2 regions of the Shewanella sp. BF02_Schw genome follow, and region 2 is predicted to be linked to the other one. Evidence: predicted binding sites of a transcription regulator. Region 2 holds the regulator's gene; the other holds the start of a gene.
The links. The regulator MetJ, encoded in region 2, represses methionine synthesis genes. The targets are predictions, from matches to a motif close to TAGACGTCTAGACGTCTA.
Positions count from the first base shown of each region.

Region 1 (15,762 bases), on a different contig from region 2:
TTGTATCAAGCAATAGCGCAACTGAGTGAACTGCGTAAGCAATATCCTATTTTGCGTCGTGGTCAATATCAAGACCGCTTTTATCAAGCAGACAAAGACATGTTTGCATTTGCTCGGGTAGACCCTGAAACAGGGGCAGAGTTTTTGATGGTGTTTAATAGCGGTGAGCAAGCGCAGACGATTAATGTCACCCAAGAGGGCAAGCGTTATCGCTTAATGACCACATGGCCAGATGTTGTAGTGCCACCAATTGAAGATGCCGCACAGGCCGTATCAGCAGAGTTAACGGTGACCTTACCGCGATTAAGTTATGCAATTTATACCACAGCGAGTTAAGCAATAGAGATAAAAAAATGGCTATCCATTGGATAGCCATTTTTGTATTGGTTAGCACTACTGCTTTAATGCTAAGTAGTTAATGACCTCAATGATATCGTCCAAACTGCGCATTTCATTTAAATTGATAGCGTATTTATCGTTAACAATAAATGCCGGTACACTTTGTACTGCATACGACACTTGCTGTTGACGCCACATGGTTAACTTTTTATTGGTGTCTGCACTGTTTGCTACCGTGTCATATTGCTCTGCATCGACACCAAACTGAGCAAAAACATTTTTAATATCATCACGGTTATTAATTTGTGATTGGTGTTCATGTCCAGCTGCAGCGTGGTCGTGACCGCCGGTATTATCTTTGCCTTGGATCGCGCCAAACATGGCTATTTTTAACGCTTCTTTATTATCTAGTTCATGAATAACCGCTAATGCGCGCATGACTTCAGTGCCCAAATCGCTATTCATAAAGTCGACATGTTTACTGTCGAAAGCGATTTTTTTGTCTAAACCGGCCTTGATTTCAGGCAAGTACTGGCTTTCCATATTGAAACAGTTATGGCAATAGAACGAGAAGAATTCAGTGACTTTAGGTTCACTTGGAACCATGTTGTTAGAAATCTGGGTATAGTGCTTACCCTCAACAAATGGCGTAGCAAATGTGCTAAACGAGGCTGTGATGAGCGTTAGTACTATGGCAAAATATTTAATCATGTAAACCTCAAATCTATGTTAATAGCTAATCACTGTTAGTAGTAAATCAGTGTTAATAACGAATTAATGGTAGTAGTAAATCAATATTAGTAGCAAATAGTCACTAGGGTTCGATTAATCTACTTTAGCTAAATAGGGTAAGTTTGTTAGCTGAATTATGGCTTAAATCATCAATCAAAAAGACGCTAATTTCGTGATCGATGCGTGCTTTATGAGGATAATCCTTTAATAAAGTTCAGATATTGCTGTGAGGTTAATGATCTGTGCCAATGTCACTATTGCGTGGTCATGAGCGGTTCATTGTTGTTGGGTTATATGGCAAGGCCGATATGGCATGCTGAATTAGCAGGGATAATATAGAAGGATGAATGTAGAACAGTAATCTAAATGCTGACAACGATAATGGCTGTGGATGAAGAGTGGTCATAAGCGGTTCATTGTTGTTGGGTTATGTGGCAAGGCCGATATGGCATGCTGAATTAGCAGGGCTGATGTGGAAGGATGAATGTAGAACAGTCACACTGAATATTTTAGTGCTGACAACGATAAGGGCTGTGGATGAAGAGTGTTCAACCACGGTAGTTTACCGACCAACGCTAATCTCTGAGTGTTTGCCATGCTTCGCACACTTCTCGAAAGCGTTCAGCATTACCTTGTTCACGATCGGGATGCCATTTTAGCGCTAACTTACGCCACTGTTTACGAATGTCCCTGTCGGTTGCAGTTTCATCAAGTTCAAACACTTTCAACGCATGACCTTTGTGCATCAACTGTGTGTTAACGCCAATATACTCTTGAAAGCTAGACCAGAATGACTCAAGCATTTCCCGTACAACGTTTACGCTGGAATCATAATTGTTCCAATCGAGGTAATAATCGCGTAAAGCACCATCGCGAATATGTTGTATATCAGCACTGGCTGGAATGATCCGAAATATTTGGATTTCCATCGCCTTCACTTGCAACCACTGCTTGGGCATCAGTATGTCTTGTAATTCATACAAGGCGTTCATCAGGAGAAAATTGCGTTTGAATAGGTCTTTTTCGGGTAATGGGTCAAGGTTATGCATTAAACCTTTAGTTTGTAATTCACTGGCTAAATGATGCACTTTCCAACTTTGATTTGATGATTGCAATAAACTCAGCACAGGCCATATGAGCGGGTTGTCACCTTTGGGCACATTGAGTTCGTTGCTGTCCGTGGTGTTTGCCAGTCCAGTACCGTAAGTATTGTGTAAGGTTTTATTGAGCAGCATAGTGGCGTATTCATCCTGAATTGGCGATTAATCTACTTGTCATTAAAACCCACTATGCCATAGTCGTTTTTAATGACAAGTAGATTTATCTGCACCGATAAGCTTGTTCGACCAATCAGCAAGTGCATCGACTTGGCCGGTTGTTGATAGCATGCCTATCAAAGGTGAAATGATTCCGCGTGACATGATAGCCGATACGAGCATGCTTCAAATAGGTAACAATCAATATTGAGTCATATTATGATTTGATTAACATTTTTATTTTTATGGGTTTGATCAATTAATTCCTATTCTTACAGGCAAGAAAGCTTTATTTGGTATAAAATTCTCCGCAATAAAATAATCGGGGGCTTAACCAATGACAGATAAACACTTTATTAGTGCGCAACAACTACTGGAAGATTCATTTAGACTCGCTGCACAAGTATATGATAGTGGCTTTCGACCTCAGTTTATCGTGGGTATTTGGCGCGGTGGCGCTCCAATTGGTATTGCAGTCCAAGAGTATTTTGATTTCAAGAAAGTTGAAACTGACCATATAGCCGTTAGAACGTCTTCTTATTATGGTATTGGCACTGACAAACAAGATAAGAATATCAAAGTACACGGTTTGCATTACATTATTGAAAATGCCAATGCTAGCGATGGTTTGTTGATCGTTGATGACGTATTTGACTCTGGCCGCAGTATTGATGCACTTATTGGTAAATTAAGAAAGTTCATGCGTTTGAACATGCCAACCGATATCCGTATCGCATGCCCTTATTACAAGCCAAAAAACACTAAAGTAGACTTGAAACCTGAATATTTTATTCATTCATCTGAAGATTGGTTAGTGTTTCCCCATGAAGTGTCTGGGCTTAATCCGCAAGAAATTGCTGAAGGCAAAGCTGACTTTAAAAACATCCAAGAGTTGTTTTTATAAGCTATATTCAGCAGTTGTTTAAGCGGTAATTAGCAACGAATTTACTTAGAACTTTGTTCAAAGTTTGCTAAAGTATAAAGCTATGTGAGTGCGTCAACATACTTATGTCAATGCGACAATATTAGTATGCTGGCGCACTTTTTTATCCGAATCAATGCGAAATTTAATTAACATTATGGTTTCTGTAGAATTGTTCACCCCTGAGGCGCCTGTAAAGCGCCAACTTGAACTGTTAGCACCGGCTAAAAATGCTGATTATGGCATTGAAGCTATTCGTCATGGTGCTGATGCGGTTTATATTGGCGGCCCTGCATTTGGCGCGCGTCATAATGCTGGCAACAGCGTTAAAGACATCGCTCGCTTAGCTGAATTTGCTCATCGTTACCATGCCCAAGTGTTTGTGGCGCTCAATACCATTTTAATGGATGACGAGATTGATAAAGCGCAAAAGCTTATTTGGCAACTTTATGAAGCCGGTGTCGATGCCTTGATTGTTCAAGACATGGGGGTTTTACAATTAGATCTTCCACCTATCGCGTTACATGCGAGTACCCAAACTGATAACCGTAGCCCAGAAAAAACGGTTTTTTTCGAACAAGTCGGTTTTTCACAAGTCGTGTTAGCTCGTGAGTTGAATATTCCACAAATTCGCGACATTGCTGCTAGCACAAAGATGAAGTTAGAGTTCTTTATTCATGGTGCGTTATGTGTCAGTTATAGCGGTTTATGTAATTTAAGCCATGCGTATTCTAATCGCAGTGCTAATCGCGGTGAATGTTCACAGATGTGTCGATTGCCGTGTAATTTAACTACGCGTGAAGGTGAAGTATTAGCTGAAAATAAGCATTTATTATCACTAAAAGATAATAACCAAACGGATAATTTAGAAGCCTTAATTGATGCGGGCATTAGCTCATTTAAAATTGAAGGCCGCTTAAAAGACATTACTTACCTTAAGAATGTTACCGCACATTACCGTCAACAACTGGATGCCATTATTGCTAAACGCAATGATTTGGAATCTATTTCTCATGGTCGTTGCGAGTTTAATTTTACGCCCGATCCTGATAAAAGTTTTAACCGCGGTAAAACAGATTATTTTGTCAATGAACGCACTGAGGCCATTGAGCATTTTAGTTCGCCTAAGTTTATCGGTGAAAAAGTGGGCCGTATCACCCAAGTAGGTAAAGACTTTATTAAAATCGATACCAGTGAAAGTGGCAAAGACATTCATTTTAACAATGGTGATGGCTTATGTTTCTTTGTTGAACATTATGAAACCCAGCGGTTGTCTGACGATAAGCTCTCCGGTGTGCGCATTAACCGCGCCGACGGTAATACCTTGTATTTAACTGAGGTGCCTAAAGATCTTAAAATTGGCGTGATGATGTTCCGTAACTTCGATCATAAGTTTGAAGCTATCTTAAATAAAGATTCTGCCACCCGTAAAATAGCTGTTGATATGCAATTTTTTGATACCGATGACGGCGTCGGATTAACCATCACCGATGTACACGGTATAAGTGCAACCGTTACCTTAGCCTGTGATAAAGCCCCTGCGAATGATCAAGCTAAAACGGCAGAAAATCTGAAAAAGCAACTTAGCAAACTTGGCAGCAGTGATTTTGTATTGAATAAGGTTAATTTACTGACGGAGCAAATGTGGTTTTTACCTGCCTCGGTGGTAAACGAGCTACGCCGCGATGCTGTGAGTGCATTAATGGCCACAAGGGTGACGAGTTACCAACGACCAGAGCGTTGGGTGCACGATAAAACGGCGCGTTTTCCACAAAAAGCATTGAGCTTTTTATCTAACGTGGCTAACGAAAAAGCTAAATCGTTTTATCATCAGCATGGGGTGATTCAAATTGAAGATACCTATGAGAAAAATAACGTGTTGCATGATGCGCCGTTAATGGTGACCAAACATTGTTTGCGTTACAGCTTTAACTTATGCCCGAAAGAAGTTGAAGGGATTAAAGCCGACCCAATGTTTTTAGACGTCGGTAAAGATAAATTGAAGTTGGTGTTTGACTGCCATAAATGTGAAATGATGATTGTTGGTTCTAACCAATTAGTGAAACAATAACCGCATCGCAGCGAGATTTTATTCATCATATTTTCTCCAGTGGCAGCATTACGCTTGCCACTGAGTTAATTTTTCAAATAAGCTGCAAAAATAACCATTAAATAGCTGCCCAAACTCGTGCGTTTCGAGTACACTGCGCGGCTGAAATTTCATGGGTTTTAGCCTGTGATACCTTAAGTAGGAAAGAATAGATTATGAGCGATAGCAAAAAGTATGCTTTACGTGTTATTCAAATTGAAAACACGTGGAAAACCGAAATCACTCGTCGTATGACATCGACTAAAACCATAGTATCAAAAAGCCAAGATGGTTTTGCTTCAGAAGCAGAAGCTACTGCATGGGGCGAGCAATCACTGCAAGGTTTTTTATCTAAGCAAGTTGATCGTAACAAGCGTAAAACTGAAAAGCACCTTAAAGCTAAAAGTTTAGCAGCGGCTATAGCTGCAGAATCTGCCGTCGATGAAGAAGAGTTATTCGATGCTGAAGACGAAGATGACGAAGAACTAAACTAACATCTTACCAACGATGTAAATGTTATCGATAAGTGTCAATTTTTGTATGTTCAGGATAGGATATACCTAATTAGAATGATTTTTAGTCAACTTATCTCTTTCTTGACCAAATAAGGATTCATTTGGATGAACAAGATTGCTGCAATTATCGGCTGCTCGGGCTGTCTAGGAATTATGTTCCTGTTCCCGAGTAGTGCATCTGCGACACTTCCAGCACTGATGGCATTTGGCGAAGATGACAACTCATCAGGTGCTATGGTGATGTCTGAGGATGTTCAAAAACTCACGGCCCTATCTGAAAAATTTGGCTTTTTACCGCCATTAGATTGGAAGCTTGCATTCAGCGATAAACGTGGCGATATGACAATGGCTGAGTTTATTCCATCCAATGAATCATTAAATGATTGGTCTCGTTTAGTCTGTATGCAGGGGTTTAAAGGCTTAGCAAATGACGTTGAACCCGACCAGTTTTTAGATTCGATGGCGGCGACATATCAAGAACATTGTGAAGGCAAAATTGTTTATCAACAGCTAGGCAGTTCTAAAGTCGATGGGCTCGAGGCTGTACATGGTTTATTAGGCTGCACCAGTATGCCTAATATTCATCATTCTTCCACAGTGGTTGAAGCGTCTTATGTTTCCAGCCCGCAAGGTGAGATGGGCTATTTTACGGTGATAAGTGATGACGAAAATGTCTACTTAATCCATAAATCCATTCGTACAGCCATTTTTACCACAGAGACAGCTCCTATCACTATCGATAATTATCGTAACTTCATGAGCCAACCTTAACGTCGACATTTATCGCTAACATTGACGACATATTCATATATTAGCGCCGTGTTGATATAATTAGTGCAGTGTTGATAGCGTTGTTGGCCATTTCTAGTGTCACTCTCGTAACATGTTGAATGCCCGACAAGTTGAATAATCTGTGAGTTAAGCTTTTGTTAGTATCAACTTCACCTTAGGATCCGTTATAATCGCCGCGCTAATATTTTGGGATGTCACTCATTAGTCAGACAGTACTATGGTACTCAATGCTAACGCCGACATAACAACAGATATTTTTCAATCATGAGTTGAATATCAACTTATGATAATTTAATAGTCAATCTTTACGGTGCTTGCTTTGAAACGATAGACCAAAGCAGGATAATCGGGAAACCAGTGTAAATCTGGTACTGCCCCCGCAACGGTGATTGGTGAGAGTCAGGTGCGCAATAACCTTGCGTTAATCATCTCGACTCGCGTGCGTTTACCTTTAGTGTAACGCCATAACCTTAGTCCGGAGACCGGCCTTAAAGGTGATTTCGATGATTTCGGTGGGCAGATCTCGAAATGTAATGTGATACCGCTTGTGGGCTTATTTATAGAACCTTTCTGTAGAATAAGGCCCAAGAGGAGTTTTATATTGCGGCGTTATTGCCCCATTTTTCCTTTCAGGAGTTAAAGGTAAATGGGTACTAAACCAACAAAAATTGCACTGTTATTAAGTGCTGTCTTCAGTGTCGCAAGTGTTAATGCTGTTGCGATTGAATCAGTTGTTACATCCCCCTCGTCTTCGGCTATCAGCATGGATGAAACCATTGTGGTTATTGGCCGTAATGCTGCCAAGCCATTAAATATTGCTGCCAATGTTAATGTCATTGATGCTGCTGATATTCAAATGAGCGGCGCCACCAATTTAACCGATTTATTACGTGGACAATCTGGTATTCAGGTGTCGGATAATAACTCGGGCAGTGTATTTTCTATGCGTGGGTTTTCTGCATCACAAGCCGCTAATAACACGCTGATCTTAGTCGATGGACGCAGACTGAATAATATTGATATTGCGGCACCGAGCATTGAGTCGATCCCGATTAACTTAGTTGAGCGTATTGAGATTTTATCAGGCAGTGCAGGGGTACTATATGGTGACCAAGCTGTTGGCGGCGTGATCAATATCATTACCAAAGCACCGACAGAAACGGGTGGTGGTTTACAGGTTAGTGGTGGCAGTTTTGATACCTATGAAGCTAAGGGCGATATTTCAGGGGCTATCAATGATGCATGGCGTTACTTTTTAGCGGCCAGTTATAACGAAAGCGATAATTACCGCGATAATAATGACAATGAAACTAGTTCTATTCTAGGTCGCTTACAATATCAAACAGATACCGAAGACTTCTATGTTGAAGTTAATCATTTTGATAACGATCGCCAAGCACCAGGCGCGCTAACGCTGGCGCAGTACGAAGCAGATCCTCGCCAAGTAGCATCATTTTCTGAAGGTGAATTCTCTCATGAAATAACCACAGCATTGCGCAGCGGTTATCAATACCAGCTGAATAATATTTGGGCCTTAGGTGCTGATTTAACCTACTCGGATACATCAACCACGAGTCTGTTATTTGGTGGAGCAGGGCGTATTGAGCGCGACTTATTAAGTTTCTCACCTAAAGCTACTGCTAACTATCATTTAGAACATGGTGATTTAAATTTTGTTGCCGGTATTGATGTGAGTAAAGGTGAAGCTGATTTCGATACACTGTATACGCAACGAAATAATGAACAAACACAAAAGAGCGCTTATGTGCAAGCATCGGTACCGATAACGCCGACGTTATCTTATGTTGTTGGTGGTCGTTATTCTGAAGTGACTGACGATTTATATGACCAATTACTTTATCCGAACCGTATTGAAATCGATAATGACGCCCATGCGTTGGAGTTAGGGTTAAATTATCGCCCAAGCAGTGAACATCGTTTTTATGTCCGTGCAAATGATAACTTCCGTTTTGCCAAAGTCGATGAACAAGCTTACACCCCGCTTGATGTACAAGGTTTAAATCCACAAACAGGCCGTTCTTACGAAGCAGGTTGGGACTTTACCACTACAACTCAAACATTAAAAATCAATGCTTATCAACTTGAGTTAGAAGATGAGATTGTTTACGAAGGCGGTCGTACAGATGGGCCTTATGGGGGGGGGGCTAACGTAAACGCCGATGAATCTCGCCGCTTTGGTGTGAGCACTGCTTATGATGTGCAGTTATCAAATGACTGGCTGCTAGGTGCTTCGTACGACTATATTGATGCAGAGTTCACTCAAGGTGAGAACGACGGTAAAGCGTTATCCTGGGTGGCAAAACATTCAGGTAAAGCCTTCGTAAGCTATGATTTTGCTGATAATTGGCAAGCGTTTGTTGAAGGCGTTTACACTGGTGAGCGATACATGGAAGGCGACAACAGCAATACCGGTGATAAGTTAGACAGTTACGTGCTAACAAACCTTGCGCTTAACTATACCTATTCAGGTTGGAATGGTAGCTTACGTGTAGATAACTTGCTTGATGAAGATTATGTTGGCACTGGTTATTACTCGGCTTATGGCAGTGGTTATTATTCTGGTACTGGTCGCTCAATTAGACTGACTGCGGGTTATCGTTTCTAGATTATCTTTTTTTAGCGGATAACCTTTCGAAAGCCAGTAAACTATTACTGGCTTTCGTTTTAATATATCGTTAAATTAATGAATAAAGTGATTTATTCTAAGAAAAGGTAATTGATGAATATGACTAATCTTGAGCAACAAGTCCTTACTCAAGTTCAAGCTATTATTGGCAATGAAGAGCAAGTCATTGGTCGTCGTGGCATATTAATTCCATTAAAAAAATCTCTGATTAACGAAGCAGATATTCGAGTCGTTATCGATATCATTTCAGCGGATCCTGCTTTGGCAGCACATTTATTGTTACGCAGTAATACCGCGCAAACAGCAGGTGTCATATCAACAAAAAGCCGTAGTGTAAAAGATGCCTTAATCCGTTTGGGCCAAGTGAACATTTATCGCTACGCGTTTTCGTTTTACCTTAAAGAAAGGCTTGATGAACTTTCTGAGCCTTACAAAAAACTGGTTCAAGGCTATTGGGCATTAAATGAAACCATTGCGGTGGATTGCATACAACTGTTACGTGAAGACAACGATATTGGTGTAGGCACTAAAATCGATGCGGATGAAATGCAAACATTAGCGTTGTTTAGTGTGTTTGGGCAGGTGATTGCGTTAACCGCTTTTGCTTATTTAAATGCTGAGTTATCTCGACCAGTATCGTTAAAAGTATTGAAGTCGCTTATTGATAAACAACAACAGCAGTTATCGCTCGAAGCATTTGCGTCATTAGGGCTAGATGATGATTTACGCGAAGAATTTTTGATTGCACATAACTTACGCCAAACACAAAACCCTGATTCTCCAGGACTTGTGCTTCGACGCGTACTGTCTAAACGAGGTTTATTAATCAACCCGTTGTAGATTTATGCCTTCACTTGCTACCAGTTCGAGCCACTTTTGGATTAAATTTGCATTAGTGGCATCGCGACGATAGGCCCCAAACAAAGGACGTTTTAGTCCTTCTGCTCCTAATTTTACCGCAGTAAGGCTTAGCCCCTGACTCTCTCGGATAGACCAAGTTGGTAGGGTTGCTACGCCATCATTACAGGCTACTCTTTGTAACAGCATAGAGGTTAAATCGCATTGCTTTTGCTCGCCAGGTTCAATACCCGCGGGCTCTAAAAAGTGTTTGTATATGTCTAAACGCGCTAAAGGCACGGGGTAACTAATTAAGGTTTGCTTTGCCAATTGCGCTGGCGTGACAAACGCTTGTGCCGCTAATGCGTGATCACTAGCAACGACTAACTTTACTTCAAAATCAAATAGATGCTGATATGCGACGCTATGTCCTGGCACAGGATCAGATGTTAGCACTATATCTAAACTCCCTGTCTCCAACGCATTGAGTGAATCAAATAAATGACGGCTCGAAATGTCAATTTGAGCTGCTGGCGCATGCTGTTTAAATTGCTCAATAACGGGCATTAACCAACGAAAACAACTGTGGCATTCAATGCCGAGCTTAAGCTGTTGGCTTTCACCTTCTAAACCGCGTTTAAGATCTGACTCGGTTGCAATCACTTTCGGTAAGATTTCTTCCGCTAAATTCAGCAGACGTGAACCTTCGTGAGTAAACGTTAACGGTTTACTTTTACGAACAAAAATAGTTGAGTTAATTCGTGTCTCTAACTCTTTTATTTGATGAGAAAGCGCCGACTGGGTTACAAACCGTTTTTTAGCTGCACCCGCTAAACTGCCACTTTCCTTTAACGCCATCAAGGTGCGAAGGTGTCTAAGCTCTATCATTTTCTCTCCACATGAATCTTGCTCAACTAGCTGATGAAATCAATTCGATTGCTTGACAGCAGAGTAACACAATAAACTTCTAGACGTCCAGACGCCTATGTAGCTTTTCTACATAAATGGCTATAAATTTTTGCTCAACGAAAAGGAAAGCAGTATGAAAATTTCAAGTTTAGGATTTCCCCGCATAGGACGTCAGCGTGAATTGAAGTTTGTTTTAGAACGTTATTGGCGCGGTGAAGCAACATTAACGGAGCTGAAAAACGTTGCCAGTGAATTAAAACGCACTCATTGGCAGTGGCAAGCAGATGCGGGTGTTGAATTACTGCCAGTAGGGGATTTTGCTTATTATGACCAGGTGCTAACCCTGAGCGCGACCTTAAATGTGATCCCCGATCGTCATCGGGCCACTCAAGCTGATGGCAGCCCAGCTGCTGTCGATATTGATACCTTATTTCGCGTGGCTCGTGGCCGTTCGCAAAGCGGCCAACATGCGTGTGCGGCAGAAATGACCAAGTTTTTTAATACTAACTACCATTACCAAGTGCCAGAACTAAGCGCTGATCAAACATTTGAGATTGCCTTCGAACAATTGTTTGATGAAGTCACAGAAGCACAGCAATTAGGTCATCAAGCAAAACCTGTGCTGCTCGGTCCGGTGACGTATTTATACTTATCTAAAAGCCTTTCTGAGTTTAATAAGTTGACGTTGTTACCGCAGTTATTAGTTGCCTATCAACAAATTTTGTCTCGTTTTGCTGCCCAAGGTGTGAGTTGGGTACAGCTTGATGAACCGGTATTAGCGGCAGACTTAACCGATGAGTGGCAGCAAGCCATTAGCCACAGTTATCAAACGTTAGCGCAACAAAAGCCAACATCATTAAAGGTTTTACTCGCCAGTTATTACGGTTCTATTGCCCATCATCAAGCATTGGTGAGTGCATTACCGGTTGAGGGGCTACATCTTGATTTAGTCACTGCGCCAGAACAGCTTGATGTGTTTGTTAATGCTTTAGGCGTTCAGCAGGTACTTTCTGTTGGGGTGGTTAATGGCCGTAATGTGTGGGCTGCTGATGTTGATGTGATTGCACAGAAGGTAACCGAGTTAGCGACCACGTTAGGCGATTGTTTATGGATTGCACCTTCATGTTCATTGTTGCATTGTCCTGTGGATGTCGAGGTTGAAAGCCAATTAATTACGCCATTACTTGGCCAATTAGCTTTTGCGAAACAAAAATTATTTGAACTTAACGAAATTCATCAATTAATCGTTGAGCAAGGTTCAGCAACTAGCCGAGCGATTATTGATCGTTGCCAGCAACGCCGCTTGGCAAAAGCTGCCGCAGCTAATCAACAGGTTGTAGAACGTGTGTCGCAGCTAACCGCTGATGATTTTGAACGTAACAGTCCATTTGCCCGCCGTATCATTGCCCAACAACAAAAGTTAGCGCTGCCATTATTACCCACAACCACCATAGGTTCATTTCCGCAAACGCCAGCTATTCGGGGGTTACGCAGTCGCTGGCGTAAAGGCGAAATCAATGACAATGATTACCGTTCACAGCTTGAGCAAGTCACTCAAGACACCATTTCTCGTCAACTTAAATTGGGTATCGACGTGCTAGTTCACGGCGAAGCTGAGCGTAATGACATGGTGGAGTATTTTGGTGAACAATTAGAGGGCGTTGGGTTTACTCAATTTGGTTGGGTGCAAAGTTATGGTTCTCGTTGCGTTAAGCCGCCGTTAATTTATGGCGATGTGTCTCGCCCCAAACCAATGACGGTCGACTGGGCTATCTATGCGCAAAGCTTAACCGACAAGCCCGTTAAGGGCATGCTAACGGGTCCGGTGACCATTTTACATTGGTCGTTCGCTCGTGAAGATATTCCACGTAAAGATATTGCTAACCAACTTGCATTAGCAGTACGTGACGAAGTGGTCGATTTAGAAAGTGCAGGTATTGGCATTATTCAAATTGATGAACCTGCATTTCGTGAAGGTTTACCGATTAAACAAAGCCAATGGGCAGATTATTTAACCTGGGCGGTGGATGCGTTTAAGTTATCGGCAGCAGGTGTTGAAGATGCAACTCAAATACATACGCACATGTGTTACAGCGAGTTCAATGACACCATTAATGCCATAGCGGCGATGGATGCTGATGTTATCACCATTGAGACGTCACGTTCACGTATGGAGCTACTGAGCGCCTTTGAAGACTTTCATTATCCTAATGAAATTGGTCCCGGTGTGTATGACATTCATTCGCCAAATATTCCAACCGTTGATGAAATGGTCGACTTAATAACTAAAGCGTCGCAAAAAGTGCCGGTGAAACAGTTATGGGTTAATCCTGATTGTGGTTTAAAAACCCGTACCTGGGATGAAGTTGAGCCCGCGCTGCGGAATATGATTGAAGCGACTAAAGTGCTTCGACGTCGGTTCTAATTGGGATGAACTCGTTATAGATAACATTGATTCAAATGAAAATAATTTATCAATATTAGCTGGCAGACATGGCGAAGCCAAATGTAGACTTGGCAATTGTATGTAGTTGTATGTAGTTGTATGAAGTTGTATGAAGTTGTATGAAGTTGTATGAAGTTGTATGAAGTTGAATTTGGTTGTTCTCTGTTGAGATTAGTTGAAAAAATCTTATCTTAGGGAAAAACGGTGTGAGCACCCCCCGGATTCAACGGCTTACCATTATCTGTTTATTATTCAACGATACTGCGGTGAATAGCGCTATTGTTTACTACACTGAAACTAAAGATGTGCAGTTAACAATAGGAGCAATTATGAGTCACACTTATAAAGTCATTGAACTCGTGGGATCATCACCAATAAGTTCAGATGAGGCGGTCAAAAATGCGATTGCAGAAGCCAATAAAAGTTTACTACATTTGCGTTGGTTTCAAGTTATCGAAACTCGTGGTCACTTAGAAGAAGGCCTAATTGCTCATTGGCAAGTGACTATTAAAGTGGGTTTTACCTTAGACTCTAATGGCTAATGCTTATTTTGTTTATGCGTCTCTTGGTAAACCCTTTTGTATTGATCTGATCACTCGTTGAGTTTTACGTGAAAGCGCCGACTGTGGCGCTTTTTGTATTTGTTGAACTAATGCCCATTCAATATGCTCAAGTACCATATCATCCACTTCTTCACTGTGTTTACGTTGCTCTAACGCATTAATAATGGCCGGATTAGCAGGGGCATTACCTAATGCAATCGCGATATTACGTAACCAACGTTTATGACCAATTCGTCGAATCGCACTGCCTTCTGTTTGGCTGAGAAAATAAGGTTCAGACCAAGCAAATAGAGTCAGTAAATCGGGTTGAATAAGCGCACTGCGAGTATGAAAATCAGTTTCTTTTGTCAGTGGTGCTTTAGCATTGACTGGGCACACTAGCTGGCAGTCATCACAGCCATAAATACGATTGCCTATAAGCGGGCGAAACTCTTCTGGGATAGCGCCCTGTAATTCAATGGTCAAGTAAGAAATACAGCGTCTTGCATCGACAACATAGGGCTCGACAATCGCATCAGTTGGGCATGACTTTATGCAGGCTACGCAAGTGTTGCAGCCTTCTTCAATCGGGATATCTAACGGTAACGGTAAGTTAATGAGTAACTCGCCAAGAAAAAACCAGCTGCCTGCATCTGGGTGTAAAATTAACGAGTGTTTGCCTGTCCAGCCTAGTCCGGCTTTATCGGCTAATGGACGTTCTAAAATAGGTGCAGAATCCACAAAAGGTCTAAAATCAGTCGTATCAAAGTCGAGCTGTTGGCAATACTGGTTAATTTTATCGCCGAGCTTTTTAAGCCGTTGTCGGATGAGTTTATGGTAATCACGTCCACCTGCATAACGAGAGATATAACCAAGATTTGGGTCGGTTAAATTACTGGCAAAGCCAGCGTCAGGCGGTAAATAGTCCATCCGAGCACAAATCACTCTAATGGTTCCGGGATGTAACTCAGCGGGTCTAGCACGCATCATTCCGTGATTAGCCATGTAAGCCATCTCACCGTGATAACCTTTATCTAACCAGTCTTGTAATGCTGCCTCATGCTGAGTTAAGTCGACATCAGCAACACCAATATGAGCAAAGCCAAGTTCTTTACCCCAAAGCTTGATTTGCCTATTGAGCACATCAAGTTGAACCGCGGTCAATGGACAGGGCTCAGTTGTTAGATCGGTTCCTAGATCAGGAGTAGGATTTGGAGTTAATGCTGCGGTCGTTGTTGTCATAACACTATCATTGAGTAAACACGCTAAAATTATACGCGTTTTACTCAGCTTTGACACAATTTCGACCAGCAGCTTTGGCAGAATAGAGCGCTTTGTCCGCTTTTAGTAACAATGGTGACAAGTCTTCTTCATTACTATAGCTGGCAACCCCGGCACTGACGGTTTGATGTAAGTTCGGCGCAATCTGAGTCCAGTCATAATCAGCAATGGTCTCAATTAACCGATTAGCGATTTCAATGGCTTTAGTTTTGTCGATATTAGGCAGTAAAATCAAAAATTCTTCACCGCCAACACGTCCAACAACATCGGTATCACGCATCATGCTTGTGCTAATTGACGCTAGTTTTACCAGTACTTTATCTCCCATGTCGTGGCCTAATGTATCATTTACTATTTTAAAATGATCAGCATCAAAAGAGATAATGGAAAACGGCTTGCCTGATAGTTTGGATGATTTTAAGAAGTAATGCCCCTGAGAATAGGTGTCACGTCTA
Region 1 is NZ_JABKAW020000002.1:299,302-315,063, reverse strand. It holds gene HNW13_RS09820 (alpha-amylase family glycosyl hydrolase) at 1-336, shown strand, start outside; gene HNW13_RS09815 (thiol:disulfide interchange protein DsbA/DsbL) at 394-1,050, opposite strand; gene HNW13_RS09810 (DNA-J related domain-containing protein) at 1,647-2,306, opposite strand; gene HNW13_RS09805 (phosphoribosyltransferase family protein) at 2,665-3,231, shown strand; gene HNW13_RS09800 (U32 family peptidase) at 3,407-5,320, shown strand; gene HNW13_RS09795 (DUF3622 domain-containing protein) at 5,515-5,832, shown strand; gene HNW13_RS09790 (hypothetical protein) at 5,959-6,624, shown strand; cobalamin riboswitch at 6,937-7,151, shown strand; gene HNW13_RS09785 (TonB-dependent receptor) at 7,292-9,271, shown strand; gene HNW13_RS09780 (HDOD domain-containing protein) at 9,392-10,132, shown strand; gene HNW13_RS09775 (LysR family transcriptional regulator) at 10,115-11,017, opposite strand; gene metE (5-methyltetrahydropteroyltriglutamate--homocysteine S-methyltransferase) at 11,172-13,463, shown strand; gene HNW13_RS09765 (dodecin) at 13,814-14,026, shown strand; gene queG (tRNA epoxyqueuosine(34) reductase QueG) at 14,039-15,268, opposite strand; gene HNW13_RS09755 (GGDEF domain-containing protein) at 15,309-15,762, opposite strand, start outside.
Region 1: the regulator MetJ is predicted to act here: its motif matches at 11,090-11,107, upstream of metE (5-methyltetrahydropteroyltriglutamate--homocysteine S-methyltransferase).

Region 2 (15,762 bases):
GTAAGTGCTTATTTGTCTTTAGCTTGGGTATAACAATGATATTGAAGTCTGTTTCAGTGTTCTATTGAGACTATCTCAAGTGCTCTGTCGAGGTGCTTCTTGTGCTCGAATTAACTTTAGCAGACTTCTATCAAATAGCGATGACTTACTCATAACTCAGTAGTAGGACTGAGCGTTGGTCATGTTTTAAGGTTATACCCGTACCTTTATCACCACTTTGCGGACTTTTTGTGGTGTAGGGCTGGTGCCCGGCATATGGATGTCACCAGGAAAAAATAATGCAAACATGCCCGCTTTTAGCGGAATAAACGCCGCATCATCTTTGTTAGATTCATAGTCGTATTCAGCATAGTCATGCTTGTCAAAATAAGGCTTAGAAGGCGTTTGATTGGCTAACGGTAAATAGCCAAATTCTTCTTCACCGCTAACCACATACTGCACATCAATATACTGTTGATGAACTTCAAAGGGTTCGATCTCTTTAGGCTTAGTTTCATAGTCATTGACGATAACGAAAATGTCTTTGCCTTCAAGCGGATAGTTGCCCACTTCAAGCTGGCTAAAGTCGGTGTCCGCGAGATGAGCTAATGCTTTGGCTAATCTCGGGCTAAGTTGAGTGTATAGGTGACGATTTGCTAAAGTATCAACAATCATAAAAATTCCGTAAGATAAGAACCATAAAAATATGCTAGCGTGTTAGCGCTAAAGCATACAGTTTTACAAAGATAACAGCATTACAAATATAAGAAGGATTGTACATTGCCTGCATTACGTTTACTTGCTGGACCAACGGCTTACGAACAACTAGAAGCGAATGGCTTAGATCAATCATTGTTTACTCAGCTCTTTGCTGCATCAGGCGGGCCTAAGTGGCTGGCGATAGCAGGCTTAGATAAATATTTATTTAGTGAGTTTTTTCAGGGGCGCGAAGATCCCCTTTATACCATGGGCGCGTCGTCGGGTGCGTGGCGTTTAGCTTGTATGGCGCAACAAGATCCATTAGCGGCTTATGAACGTTTAGAACATTTTTATATTCATCAGAATTACGAAAAAAAGCCGACGCGTGAACAAGTCAGTGCCCAAGTATTGCAAATTGTTGATGGCATTTTAGGTGAACAGCAAGGCGCTGATATTATTGCTAATCCATTAATTCGTCATCATATGGTGGCCTGCCGTGCCCGTCATTTAAATCGCATTCATGCCAAATTTGGCTTAATGATGGGATTATCGATGGCAGCGGTAAGTAATGTCATCAATCGAAAAAGCTTAGGCTGGCACTTCGAGCGGGTTATTTTAAGCCATAAAGACGCCGCATCACCTTTTAGGCGCCTGAAAGATTTGCCCACCAAACATGTCGAGTTAACTCAAGACAATATCCGTCATGGATTACTAGCGACAGGATCTATCCCGCTATTGCTTGATCCGGTAAAAGATCTGCAAGGCTCGCCAAAAGGCCATTATTACGATGGAGGCATAACCGATTATCATTTTGATATGCCATTACCCGCTGCGACAGGGTTAAGTTTGTATCCGCACTTTTATCCGTACATGAGCCCCGGCTGGTTTGATAAGTCCCTGTTATGGCGCAAAGCCAAAGCCAATTACCACAATGGCTTAATTTTAGCACCGAGTAAGCAATTTATTGCCAGTTTACCCTTTAGTAAAATTCCAGACCGTGAAGATTTTAAGTATTTAGATACCCCAACTCGTATTGCTTATTGGCAGCAAAGTGTACAACAAAGTCAAATATTAGCGGATGAATTTGCCGAGATAGTCGCCTCTGGCACGATAATGGATCGTATTGAACGTTTGTAAAGTGGCCACACTCTGAGTGTTTTTGTCCTGTTAGTGAAAGATAGTCTTATTGAACTAGGTCTATTGAAATAAGACCAAGTGTAAATGGCTGCTGACGTCGGTAGTAAGCATTATATTATGCTGCTTAAGTTGTTGAATAATTAACCACTGCTACACTTGTTTCATTGATTTGACTTTGGTTCAGTAACTTCACCTATGGTGTAGGAGGCTGTTATGCAAACAAAAGAAGTAGCATTACTGATTCAAGATGCTGTGCTATTACCCGGTGGACGACTTGAAATTCGAGTTGTGGCACCGAGTGATTTAGCCATGGTTGCCGATGTATTAAAAGGTCACTATGGTTTAGCATTTGCGCCATTGAAAGTGAATAGCGAACTGCCTTGTTATATTGCAGCAACCCAATGCAATATTATTGATTTCAACCAGTTAGGTGATGATTCTTTAAGCATCGTTGTTGAGGGAACACAGCGTCTTAAAATTTTATCTGCCGCGCAAAAACGAGATGGTTGTTGGATTGCTCGTGCGCTCCCTTGCGCTAATTGGTGCCATGAGCCCATTGCGGGTGAGTTTGAAATTATCAGCGCCGCACTTGAACAATTTTATCAAGTGAATCCAGATTTACTGGAATTGTATTCACAAACGCATTTAGAAGATGCCGCCTGGGTGAGTCAGCGTTGGTTAGAGGTTTTACCTATGTATAACCGTGATAAGCTGATTTTAGTTGAACAACCTAATTGCCACAAAACCATGGATTTTGTGCTGCAATTACTAAAATCTCACGTGGATGTATAAGCGCAATATTGTGTTATCGGTATCGAGATAATCAAGATACATTTTCGGCCTAGCCTGATAAGATACCTTCTCGTTTGAACCTTACCTTCATCTTTATATAGCCAAGTTGTTTATGCCTAATTCATCAAACTACACTGCGGATCATCTTCAATCCTCTTCCCAAACACCAAACGCTGCCATTGCCGCTCAACCTTCGTATATTGTGTTGCCGCGTGCTAATGAATTAGCAGGTAAGCAATACCACACAGTAGTTGAGTTTTTGGTCGATCATTTTAAGCAAATCGATGCCAGTGTGTGGCAGCAACGGATCAAAGATGGCAAAGTTCATTGGCAAAATGGTGAGTTGATTACCGCAGACAGTGTCTATCAAGCCACTGCCAAAGTGTATTATTACCGCGAAGTGCTGGCCGAAACGAAAGTGCCTTTTGCTGAGCAGGTGTTGTATCAAGATCTTGATACCATTGTGGTTTATAAACCGCATTTTTTACCTGTTACCCCAGGCGGAAATTACGTCAATGAATGTTTAGTGCATCGATTACGTATCGCGACTCAAATTGATACGGTCGCCCCAGCACATAGGCTCGATAAAGACACGGCTGGGGTGATGTTAATGACGCTCAATCCGCAAACACGCCATGCATATCATCAGCTATTCTTAGATGACAAGATCACTAAAGATTATCAGGCCATCGCTAAATTAACACCTAGGTTGGTGAGTGAATTAGCCGATAATACTTGTACGCTTCCTATTCATTGGACGGTTCAAAATCGTATTGTGGCGGCAAATCCAAGCTTTACCATGCAGGTGGTTGAAGGCGAGGCGAATAGTCATTCTGAAATCAGTTTAGTGGCGGTAAAAGATGGTTTGGGCTTGTTTGAGTTAAGTCCGATTACCGGTAAAACTCATCAATTACGTGTACACATGCAAAGTTTAGGCATGCCGATTTTACACGACCGCTTTTATCCAGTACTACAACCTAAAGGGCCGGACAATTTTGATAAGCCGTTGCAGTTGTTGGCTAAACGGTTGCGTTTTACCGACCCAATCAGTGCTATTGAACAAGATTTTCAATGCCAAGGTTTGGATTTTTAGTTGGTTATTTAGCGAATAAAAAAACCGCCATCGTAAAGTCGATAGCGGTTTTTTTGTATCAGCTTATTGCTGTTGCAGTGAGCTTATCTGAGTATTAGTCAGCTTTTGTGTGTTTAATACCTTTACGATTTTTCATTGGGTCGCCATCATAACCAAGGGCTTTCCAGTCTAAACGCTCGCCTTTGTTGTGGCAGTCATTACACTGTAGTGCCTTGTCTTTTGGTGACACCATGTGGTTGATGCGCCACCACATCTCAGTTTCAACAAAACCATGCTGGCCACTGTATTTAAGTCCTTTCTCTATCATGGTTGGGTTAGCTTCCATGCCTAATTTGGCTGCTAAGTCCCAATCAAACTTATCCCAGTAGCCACCTTCACCGTACGTTTTAGGGGTTATTAGAATATTGAGTTTAGTATCATAGATTTGCTTACCCGTGTGCACTTTAAATGGGTAGATTTTAGCTTTAGGGTCGCGAATATCACCTAATGGATAAGCTAATTTAACCGTTTTAGTTGGGTCCATTTTATCGCCAGCCATATACGCATCGGCGCGGCCATTAAACCAGGCATATTGTGGTTTAACGTCTTTTTGCCAAATAAAGCTGCCTTTCTTTTTCATAAAGGTGTGCTTGCCGTATTGGTCTGTTGTTTCAGGAAGATCTTGACCTGCTTTTGACCAATCCCAACGCATTTTGGTGGGTTCATTTTTAGCAAATGATGGTATGTGACAAGTCTGACACGCTACAGTTGCTGTGTGTGTATTGAGCTTTTTATTTTTGTGAGGCGCAGCATCATGGCAATTTACACAACCAATTTTGTTTTCACCACCAGGTGATACGCCCATCGAGTTACCGGTAATTTGATGATTTTCAGTAACGTGACAAGTTTGACACTGGAAGTCATTGCCATCGGTATCCATGTGAACATCGGTCGCTTTGTCTGGATAAGACATTGATGAATCTAAATCGCCGTGTTTAACCGCATCACCGCCGCCACCGTAAAAGTGGCAACTGCCGCAATTGTCACGCACGGGTGCACCTACATTTTGGGCAACATTGGCTAAATTGACTCTAGCTAAGGCCTCGCCTGCGCCCGCAGGATCTTTAATGTAAGTTCCCGTGGTGTCGTGACAAACTAAGCAATCGACTTTGGTCATGTCTTTAAAGTCGAATGTAGAATCTTTCCAACCATAACCTGCATGACAACTGGTACAACGCGGTTCGTTACCCGATATCGATACACAAAAGTTGTTAATACTGTTTTTTTTACCACGCATCACTGTGCGGTCAGGTAGTTTTTGCTCTAACTCCCAAGTCCAATGTGAAGATTTCATAAACTCTTCAGCATGTTCTTTATGGCAGGTTAAGCATTGTGTCGTCACTTCAGGGCCATTAGCAAAAGGCCCTTTCAGCGCCTCTTTGTGGTTAAAGGCAGCCTGTGCGCTACTGCTTAATAACAGTAATACAGCCAGTGCTGATAATAGTTTCATGATATTTGTCCTTACCCCTGAGCTTGTGCTCAGGGGGGCCAAGTTAGAAGGTTAAGTTAGCGTTAGAAGTTAACGGTCAGTGAGGCATTGACGTCATAGGCGGTGTCAACAACGGGCAACATTGAGTACGCGCTACCGGCAATCACATCGTCAACCTTCATCGGTGCACCTACTGGTGAGCCACTTCCGGTATATTCATAGTCGTAATACAAACCGGCTAACTTGATAAACATTTTTGGATTAATATCAAAGATATAATAAGCTTCGGCAACGTGGCCACGAGTGGCTAACTTACTGCCGATTGGGTCGTCTTGTGCTTGGGTGAAGGGACTCCAGTATTTAGAACCGTAGTTATATTCCAAACCGAATTTGCCGTATGGTGCAGGAATTTGCATGCCCACATAAATGCCGTAACCATCTTTGGTGTCGCTATCAACGGTTTCTTTTGGCACCATAATGATTTCAGTACCAGTGCTGTTCAACTCTGCTTCAAATACTGCATCGCTTAACATGCCACCGAACAAACCAGCATTGCCGTTAGGTTCAGCACGAGTCCATCCTAATGAGGCAAACATTTTCAGGTCGTCATCGGTTTCATAGGCATAACCTAGGCCACCTAAGTACATATCACCAATGACACCGCTTGGTTGTACGCGGGTGACGAAGTTAAAGTTGTCGAATTTTTGCATGTCTTGATACATGGTTGGGGCAAAGATACCCGCCAGTTGAGTAGGGAATGCCATGGTGCCCGTAAAGCCATCATTGACATCTTTAGCACCGAATAAAGTGAACTGTAAGAAATGGTTACCGTCATTAATCACGTCGATATTAAACCCGCCGAGGTGGGTATCTTTAGTGATGATGTCACCAAACAATTCGCCATTGCCGTACTGTGATTCAAAGCCTTGGCCATAGCAAAAACGCACTGTTTGGCCTTCAATACCGGTGATATCACCCAAGTTGTAACCTAAGGTAAGACCATCGAAGTTGAAATTGACTAAGTGACCTGATGGCGTGCCGCCTCTGAGTTCATTTTCACGATAATGATTTGGTGGACCGTACGTTGAAGGACGACGTCCAATTGAAAGGTAAGTGCCACTGCCGTTAATGTCTTTCCAATTAAAATAGGCGCGCTCTACTTTTAACTCATCACCACTGGTGCTACCGCTACTGGTGCCATCCATGGTGAATGAGTTCCATGAGTCGAATACTTTAACCCCAGCAGAGTCTCCCCAGCTCTTAAACATGGTTAAACGTCCTGCAAAGCTGACGTTATCCCACACTTTAGCATCAATATTTAGGCGTAAGCGCGTGGTGTAAAATATATCGTTATCAATGTCCTGTTGGGTTTTTTGGCCCAACAGCATTGGCATAACGCCTTGAAGCATACCGCTTTGAAACGCGCTGGCTAAATCAGGGTTTGCCATCATCATTTGGCCTAACGGTGAGGTAGCGCTATTTGGATCGCCAAATACTCCTGACATGGCTTTAGCGCCAAAGTCAGAAAAGTTAACGTTCATGGCTGGGTTCCAAGTGACGTTTTGATAATGTAATGAATGTGCTTTGGTTCTAAAATCACCCGTAATGGCTATTCTGTCTAAGGCTGTGTGACGCTCGGTTTTGTCAACTCGTGAATTTAAGTAATCAAGATCTTCATTAATCGTAGCGAGTTGTTGTTTAAGATCGGCAATCTTTTGTGCATCGGTATCTGCTGCTAGGCTTGCGCCGCTCATAAAGAGCGCGTTAGCCACTAATATTGAGATGAGAGTTCTCATGGTCTTTCTCCCCTTTATTTGCCAAATAACAAGGTCAATTTGGCAAATTTTTTGTGTCAGGATCCCTGAGGCTAAGCCTCACAGTTTTTTCGTTTGGTTTATTGGCTGATGTTTCGTTTAGAACGAAAAGATACTCAGCATTGATGATTTAGCCGCAAGTAGCTGGTTGGTCTGAATCGGCGGCGTGGTCATATAAAAACTGTTGAATATCTTTTATGTCTTTTTCTGATAAGGCTTCAAAAACGGCAGGTTTAGCTTTGTGCTTATCACGAGTAAAGAAACGATCCCATTGGCTCATGGTTTTGGTCATTGGGGTTAATTCAGGACCTTCACTGTTAGCGCTGTGGCAGGCTTTACATTCTTTTTTGTACAGGTGCTTACCTTTTTTAGGATTACCACCATCTGCGGCCATCACTTGGGTGCCAAGTGATAATGCCATAGCAACTGCGATACCAACTTTAATGTAAGTGTTCATCATTTTGTCCTCTGTCGGGCTTATTAGGGTTGTGCATTAACAGCATTTAATTATTTCTTTGCTGTAAACAATGTTACCTAAAAGTGAGTAGTGTTAATTTGAAGTAGATCATATCCATGAGAAAAATCTAATTGAAAAAAAGTTAATTGAAAGAAATCTAATGAACTAGTGTGATGTGGATCTATTGCGCCAAGATGAGGATTTTGCTAGAGGAGATAAAAGTGGTTTTTTTGATACTTATTGATGGCGTTTTTAGGTGAGAAATAGACTGCTTGATAAATAGAAGGGGAAGATTTTAATCATTATTAGCGAACAAGCCCATTGATGGCTGGTTTTGTTTACAGGTACAGAATAGCTGATTAGCTGATTAGCTCATTAACGTGTTGGTCGACATAATCACTAACACAGTGGCACTAATACTACATAACACTAAGGTGACTATGCGGGTTTTATCTTTATCAACGCGGCCAATTAATCTACCTGAGACAAGATAACCAGCAACGACTGAAGGCAATAATAGCAGTGATAGCCATAAATGCTTCACTTCAACTAAGCCGACGATGGTTAGAATAGCTAAGGCAATTAATGAGCTAAACACGAAAAAGGCAGATAATGCCGCTCTAAACTGACCTGGGTCTTGGCCTGCAAGCAAAATGGCCATTGGTGGACCACCGATAGCAGCGATATTGCCAAATATGCCTGAAAATACCCCAGCGATAAATAAACTGAGGCGATTAATAGGGGCGGTAAAGCGAAAGATGCTAAGAATAACAGCAATAAACACAATGCCTGCAATCACTAAGCCTAGTATGGCTTGTGGGGCAAACAGCAATAATCCAGCGCCTAAAAACCCCCCAGGGATCCGCCCGAGTAAGGCATATTGCAAACCATTAAATTGTAGATGACCGCGTTCTCTAAATAAGGTCATTGCAGAAATGGCAAAGCCCATAACAATAATAGGAACAGGAACTAATTGAGGATTAACAATATACAGCAGCGGGCTAGCAACAACGGCTAACCCAAAGCCAATTAAGCTTTGGGTTAGCGCGCCAAAAAACACGATAATCGATGCCAGTATCAAGGTCGTTGGATCGATAAATGACATCATAAGTTCTCTTTAAAAACATGACGACTTCTTATTAGGGTCGTTTCAAAGTCTGTGAGGTATTGACTAATCAGTGAATTATTCGAGCTCTTCCCACTCGATACCCATATCATCCATTAACTTTTTCGCTTCACTTGGAATGCTATCAGGCTGATCTTTTGATAGATCACCGTCATAAGGTAATGGTTGACCTGTGTACGCATGCAAAAATGCTTCGCATAGCAGTTCACTGTTAGTTGCATGGCGCAGATTATTTATCTGGCGACGCGTCCGCTCATCCGTCAGTACTTTTAATACTTTTAAAGGGATAGAAACCGTAATTTTTTTTACTTGTTCATTTTTTTTGCCGTGCTCGGCATATGGGCTGATATATTCGCCATTCCACTCAGTCATTAACTTACCCTTAACGATAAATACGCTGCAGATTTTAAACCGTTACAATCTCTAGTCAAATTATTGCTACTATTTAATCCCGATTGCAAATAGATTTCTTGATGTTTAGACGTCTAAACGTCTATTTAAGTTGACGGATGGGGATCTCTTAGGTAAATTTGGACGTCTAGACATCTCTTTGTGTGTTTGTGAAATTTTAGGAGTTACCATGACTAAGCATCAAAACGCCACATTGGCCGTTCGCCAAGGTATTGAAACAGACACACAACATGGTGCTATCGTGCCACCGATTTATTTATCGACCAATTATTCATTCGATGGCCACAATAATCCGCGCGAGTTTGATTACAGTCGTTCGGGTAATCCTACTCGATGTATTTTAGGTGACGCACTCGCCAAACTCGAGCAAGGTGCTACCGGCGTGGTGACATGTACCGGCATGGCGGCGATTACATTGGTGACTAGCTTACTTGGCCCAGAGGATTTATTGGTTGTGCCGCACGATTGTTATGGTGGCAGTTACCGCTTATTTACTAACTTGGCCAAAAAAGGCCAATTTAAGTTATTGGTTGTTGATCAAACTGATGCGCAAGCGCTGAGCAAAGCGATAGCTCAAAAACCGAAAATGGTGTGGTTAGAAACGCCATCGAATCCTTTATTGCGGGTGGTAGACATTAATGCCATTAGTATCGCTTGCCATGACGTTGGCGCGCTAGTGACAGTCGATAACACCTTTTTATCACCAATATTACAGCAGCCATTATTATTAGGTGCAGACATTGTGATTCACTCAACCACCAAATACATCAATGGTCATAGCGATGTGGTCGGTGGGGCTGTAGTGGCTAAAGATCCTCAAGTGGGTGAGTTGTTACATTGGTGGTCAAATACTCTTGGGCTTACGGGGTCAGCATTTGACAGTTATTTAACCCTCCGAGGCTTACGTACTTTAGCGGTACGAATTCGTGAGCATCAACGTAATGCACAAAAGATTGTTGAGTTACTCAGCGCCAGTGATGTGGTGGCCAAGGTGTATTATCCGGGTTTAAAAGACCATCCAGGTCACGAAATTGCGGCAAAACAACAACAAGGCTTTGGCGCTATGTTAAGTTTTGAGTTAATCGGCGGCGAAGCGGAAGTGGTGGCATTTTTAAAGGCGCTGTCGTTGTTTAGTGTTGCCGAAAGTTTAGGCGGAGTGGAAAGTTTAGTCGCCGTTCCGGCCACTATGACCCATAGAGCAATGGACCCACAAGCAAGGCAAGAGGCTGGTATTAAAGAGACTTTATTGAGACTATCTGTCGGTATTGAAGATGCAGATGACCTCTTGGCCGATATTCAAGCAGGCCTAGCAGCTGTTGCCGCGATAAAATCAGCTTAATTCGAGTTTAAGTTAGCTGTGGTTTCGACCAAATTGGGTAAAATAGCAAAACATGCACTTGCAACACTATTGGTTTCAAAATAGAAGTCTAGCAGTCGCAACAAAAGTCGTAGTTGTTTAAGGAGTCAGTAATGACGCGAAGTCATTTACATAAGTTTGGTGGTTCAAGTTTAGCGGATGCAGATTGCTATCGCCGTGTTGCACATATTCTACTTACGCATGGTCAGAGTGATGATTTAGTTGTGGTATCCGCCGCCGGAAAAACGACTAACTTCTTATACAAATTATTGAGCCTGCGTGACAGCGGTCAGTTGTGGCAAGAAGAGCTGCAAATTCTGATCAGTTACCAGCAGACGTTAATTGAACAATTATTATCAAACGAGCAAGCGCGTGATTTACGCGAACGTTTGTCTACCGACAAATCTCAGTTAGTCAGCTTATTATCTTTAGAGCAACGTAACGATTACCAATTAAACCAAGTGGTGAGTTTTGGTGAACGTTGGTCGGCGCGCTTAATGGCCGCTTTGTTACGAGAAATGGGCGTAGCTGCGACTCATGTCGATGCGTGCTCTATTTTGGTAGCCGATGAAGGCGCCGTACCCAATATTTTAGTGGCTGAGTCTCGTGACAAGGTACAGGCCTTATTAGCCTTGCACCCGCAAGAGCGTTTAGTGATCACCGGCTTTATATGCGCTAACCGCCACGGCGATACCTTATTGCTGGGTCGCAATGGTTCTGATTTTAGTGCCACCTTAATTGCCAGCTTAGCTGACATTGAGCGTGTGACCATTTGGACCGACGTTGAAGGGGTATTTAACGCCGACCCGAATAAAATTAATGATGCTAAATTACTCAAGAGTATGTCACTCGCAGAAGCGGATCGCTTAGCGCGCCTGGGCTCTCCTGTACTGCATTCTCGTACCTTACAGCCACTGTTTAATACTAAAGTGAGTTTAGCGGTACGCTCAAGCTATGCTTCGCACACCGACTTCACCTTAATTGCGCCACTGAGTTCATCTGCGAGTGCGCCAGTCGTGACTAACTTAAATGAAGTGGTGTTGTTTAGTTTTAAAATGAACGCAGACATTGAACCATTGTTGGCCATTTTGGATAAAGCTGGTATCACGCCGTTAGCTTATTGGTCGCTAGCACAACATAAGTTTGAGTTGGCGTTAACGCTTGAAAGCCAAAAACAAGTGCAAGCTTTGCTCACTCAATACAGCAGCGAATTGTTGATTGAAGAGTTGAGTGCCCAAACTGACTTAGGCCTAGTGGCATTAGTCAGTGCCGATGCTCATCACTTTAGACGCAGTTTTGCCCGACTACTCAGCCGTGATGCCAAACCGATTTATCAAGATGCATTAAGTTTGGTCACCTTAGTCCCGCAAGCTCAAGTGAGTTTATTGACCCAAAAAGTACATCGTCGTTGTGCTGGACCAAGAATGCGTATTGGAGTGTTATTGCTGGGAGTGGGTAACATTGGTGAGGCGTGGATTGATTTGTTTAAACGCGCCAGTCCAGCATTAGATCATGAACTCGAAGCCTCTGTTGAGCTCGTTGGTTTAGTCGGTTCGAAAAAAGCGTTAATTTCTAACGACGGAATTAACCTTGAACAATGGCAACAAGATTATCAACAGCAAGGTATTGAATGGGATTATGATCAACTGTTTGATCAATTAGCGCAGTTATCATGCGATGAAATTGTCGCCTTAGATATCAGTGCGAGTGCTGCCTTAACCTTACAATATCCCGAGCTATTTGCCCGTGGTATTCATGTGGTAAGTGCCAATAAATTAGCCGGCTCAGGGCCATTGCTATTTTATCGTGAATTAAAGCAGCAGCTGAGTAATCGCCGCTTATTTTGGCGTTATAACGCCAGTTGTGGCGCAGGTTTACCTATTCAACATGCGTTAAATGACTTACGTAATAGTGGTGACACTATTGAAGCCGTGGGTGGTATTTTCTCGGGCACGTTATGTTGGTTGTTCGAAAATTATGATGGCAGTAAGCCGTTCTCAGAATTAGTACTGCATGCTCGCAGTTTAGGCATTACTGAACCGGATCCTCGTGATGACTTATCTGGCCGCGATATGCAACGTAAGTTGTTAATCTTGGCTCGCGAGATAGGTTTAGCGGTAGAGCTAGACGATATTAGTCTTAACTCATTAGTGCCTCAAGCTTTAGCAGAGTTGTCACTAGAAGATTTTTTAACACGCATCAGTGAGTTAGACGATGATTTGTTGCAGCAGTATGTCGCTGCAGCTGAACAGAACAAGGTGCTACGTTATGTGGCTTCGCTGGATAAAGTCGAAGGTAAGTTACAGGCTGAAGTGGGTTTGCAGTGGGTTGATAATAATCATCCTTATGCGAATTTAACCCCAGGGGATAATGTGTTTGTTATTCGCAGTGCGTTTTATCAAGGTAATCCATTGATTATTCGCGGCCCAGGGGCAGGGCGTGAGGTGACTGCTGCGGCTGTGCAGTCGGATTTGGTGCATATTTGCAAAGACTTGTTGCAAGAGTAGTTTTGTTAAAAAAGACCATTATTAATGGTCTTTTTTTATGTCATCTCGGGAATGTTTATGAGCTGAAATTCAGCTCTTTTCTTTATTTGCCGCAAACCGCTCAACGCATAAATACTAAAATGTTAGATGACAAGTGTTCACATCTTGAAATGGAGTTCAAAATAATTATGAAAATCAAAGTATTTACTAAAGTGTTAAAACCTAAACTAAGCTTTTGGATGAAACCGATAGAACAAGCTGATTGTGGTTTACAAGACGAAATTAATTTATGGTTATCCACACAAACATCTATAGAAATCACCGAAATTAAACAAACTCAAAGCGGTGGGTCATTTATGCCAGCGACGTTAAATATTACCATTTGGTATCAGTAATCTAATGAGATTGTTCCATGTAAGCTTAATCATCTCCTCGACATAAACGAACAATAGATAATAAAAATGAATAGGTAGCATAAAGCTGCGTCCTTATTCTAAGTGCTGAAAAAGCTCAATAATAGAAGGGCTTAGACTTTTTATTATATGAATATCCGATTGAGAGTTCGACCAATTTGAAGTGATGTTTATGGATACTATTTTTGCGAGTATTTAAAGATTGGCCCAGTCTTTAGTTATCTTTATTTATTCTCAGGTAACGAATACTCTTAAGGCGACACAATCTAAGTCGCCTGTGCTTAGGCTTCTTCTACTGCGTCATCTTTTAATGATTCAGCTGTTTTATCGGTTAACGTTATTAATAGGCCTGTGAGTAGGCTCATGCTGTAACCGAGTACGGCGCCGATAATAAGTGGTGGAATGATAGCGGCTAGATCAGCATTTAAGGCAAAAGTGATGCAACAACCGATAAAGGTGCCGGGAATAAAGGCGAAGTTTTTATTACTGGCTTGTAAGCACATAAATGCGGTGACAATGCCTGTTAATGCATAGCTGATCATTGGCGAACCTAGAACACCGCTGCCTGCAATAATTAACCAGCCCCAGAATACACCGGAAAGATTGGTCATCATCGCCATCATCATGCCTTTAGCGCCAGTTTCCGTTTGAGCGAAAAAGGTACTGCAGCCCAGAAAGCCGACCCATGTCACGAGATGAAATACATCAGCAAGACCAGCCCAAACAGCTGCTAATAAACCAGCAGAAATTGCAATTTGCCAACGATGCGCCATGGTTGCCTCACAAAAGATTAAAATTAGAACGGTGAGTTCTAAATTTAGCACAATAAACTAAATTTAGGCAGTTAGGTTTTACAAAAGTCGATCCAGTTCGCAAATAAAAGCAACTGCTAATAAAACCAAACGTTATGCAACTCGATAATTGTCAGAGAGTCATCATGTCTATCGCACATTAACATCAGATATAGTCACTAATGCTATTAACTTTGTTAGAACCTAAGTGTTAGCGCACTTTTTAAAAAATAATTTGAACATTATCAAATGACACAGTCTGCAGGCTGATGAAAAAAAAGCCTGCAGATAGATGAACAAACGGCTGTTTTCAGCCGTTTTATATTGTCTATGATTTAGGCCTAGCGTTAATGTGATTATTACAAATTGCTTATTGATGGTTTTTTAGCTTGACTTAGTATGCAGTTAAACTAGTATATGGACATATAGACGTCCAAACGGCCAAATGATTTAGGTTAAGTTAATCATTTAAGCTGATTGGTATAGACTCCTAAGTGTTACAGAAGTTAAAGGAATACATTATGGCTTTTCATCATGCACAACATGCCCAGTCGTTAAATCAGAGCTTGTCTGAGCTGAATGATATTAATGTGTCTTTTGAGTTTTTTCCGCCATCAACGCCAGCAATGGAAGAGATTTTGTGGAATTCTATTCGTCGTTTAGAACCATTGAACCCTAAATTTGTATCAGTAACATACGGTGCCAATTCAGGTGTACGTGATCGTACTCATAGCGTGATTGAACGTATCCAGAAAGAAACCAATCTACTCGCTGCGCCGCATTTAACCTTGGTTGATGCTAGTGATGAAGAATTGGTTGAGCTGGCAAAGCATTATTGGAATTCTGGTATTAGAGACATCGTGGCATTGCGCGGTGATTTACCTGACGGTAGCCCAAAACCAACTCGCTTTGCCAATGACTTAGTGCGTTTACTGCGCTCAGTGGCCGACTTTGATATTTCGGTAGCAGCGTATCCTGAAGTGCATCCTGATGCGCGTAATGCGCAGGCTGATTTAATTAACTTAAAGAAAAAGATTGATGCGGGTGCTAACCGCGCCATTACTCAATTTTTCTTTGATGTTGAATCCTACTTACGTTTTCGCGACCGTTGCGTTACAGCTGGTATAGATGTTGAGATTATTCCAGGGATATTACCTGTGACTAACTTTAAACAGACTAAGCGTTTTGCTGGCATGACCAATGTCGCTATTCCACATTGGTTACATCGTCAATTTGAAGGTTTAGATGACGACCCTGCAACACGTCAGTTAGTGGGTGCCAACGTTGCTATTGATATGGTGAAAGTATTGTCCCGTGAAGGTGTTAAAGATTTCCATTTTTATACCCTTAATCGTGCAGAATTAACGTATGCCATTTGCCATACATTAGGCGTGCGTCCAAAGTAGTACAGTGTAACATTCACTCAATTTAAACCCCGTTAATGGTTCCATTAACGGGGTTTTTGTTTAAATATTCGACGTTTGCCGTATTCTTTTTTGAATATATTTAGCCTATGGTGGTAAGACAATAACCAATAACCAATAACCAATAACGAATGACTAAAGAGGTGTGATGATGAAAACATCCTTTTACAAGCTCGCTGCATTGGCTGGCATAACGATGCTAACTGTTATGACCGCAGAAGCTGCAGAAACAACTTCCCCACAACTGCCGGTTCCTGCTGCGGCTCAGCTATGTACTTCTTGCCACGGTGCACAAGGTCAAGGTATCGACATTAT
Region 2 is NZ_JABKAW020000004.1:379,375-395,136, forward strand. It holds gene HNW13_RS16985 (YhcH/YjgK/YiaL family protein) at 193-654, opposite strand; gene HNW13_RS16990 (alpha/beta hydrolase) at 760-1,815, shown strand; gene HNW13_RS16995 (LON peptidase substrate-binding domain-containing protein) at 2,029-2,607, shown strand; gene HNW13_RS17000 (pseudouridine synthase) at 2,720-3,700, shown strand; gene HNW13_RS17005 (tetrathionate reductase family octaheme c-type cytochrome) at 3,795-5,189, opposite strand; gene HNW13_RS17010 (DUF3373 domain-containing protein) at 5,252-6,964, opposite strand; gene HNW13_RS17015 (cytochrome c) at 7,113-7,442, opposite strand; gene HNW13_RS17020 (sulfite exporter TauE/SafE family protein) at 7,807-8,547, opposite strand; gene metJ (met regulon transcriptional regulator MetJ) at 8,623-8,937, opposite strand; gene metB (cystathionine gamma-synthase) at 9,146-10,315, shown strand; gene HNW13_RS17035 (bifunctional aspartate kinase/homoserine dehydrogenase II) at 10,447-12,840, shown strand; gene HNW13_RS17040 (hypothetical protein) at 13,008-13,214, shown strand; gene HNW13_RS17045 (DUF1097 domain-containing protein) at 13,514-14,005, opposite strand; gene metF (methylenetetrahydrofolate reductase) at 14,545-15,429, shown strand; gene HNW13_RS17055 (c-type cytochrome) at 15,644-15,762, shown strand, end outside.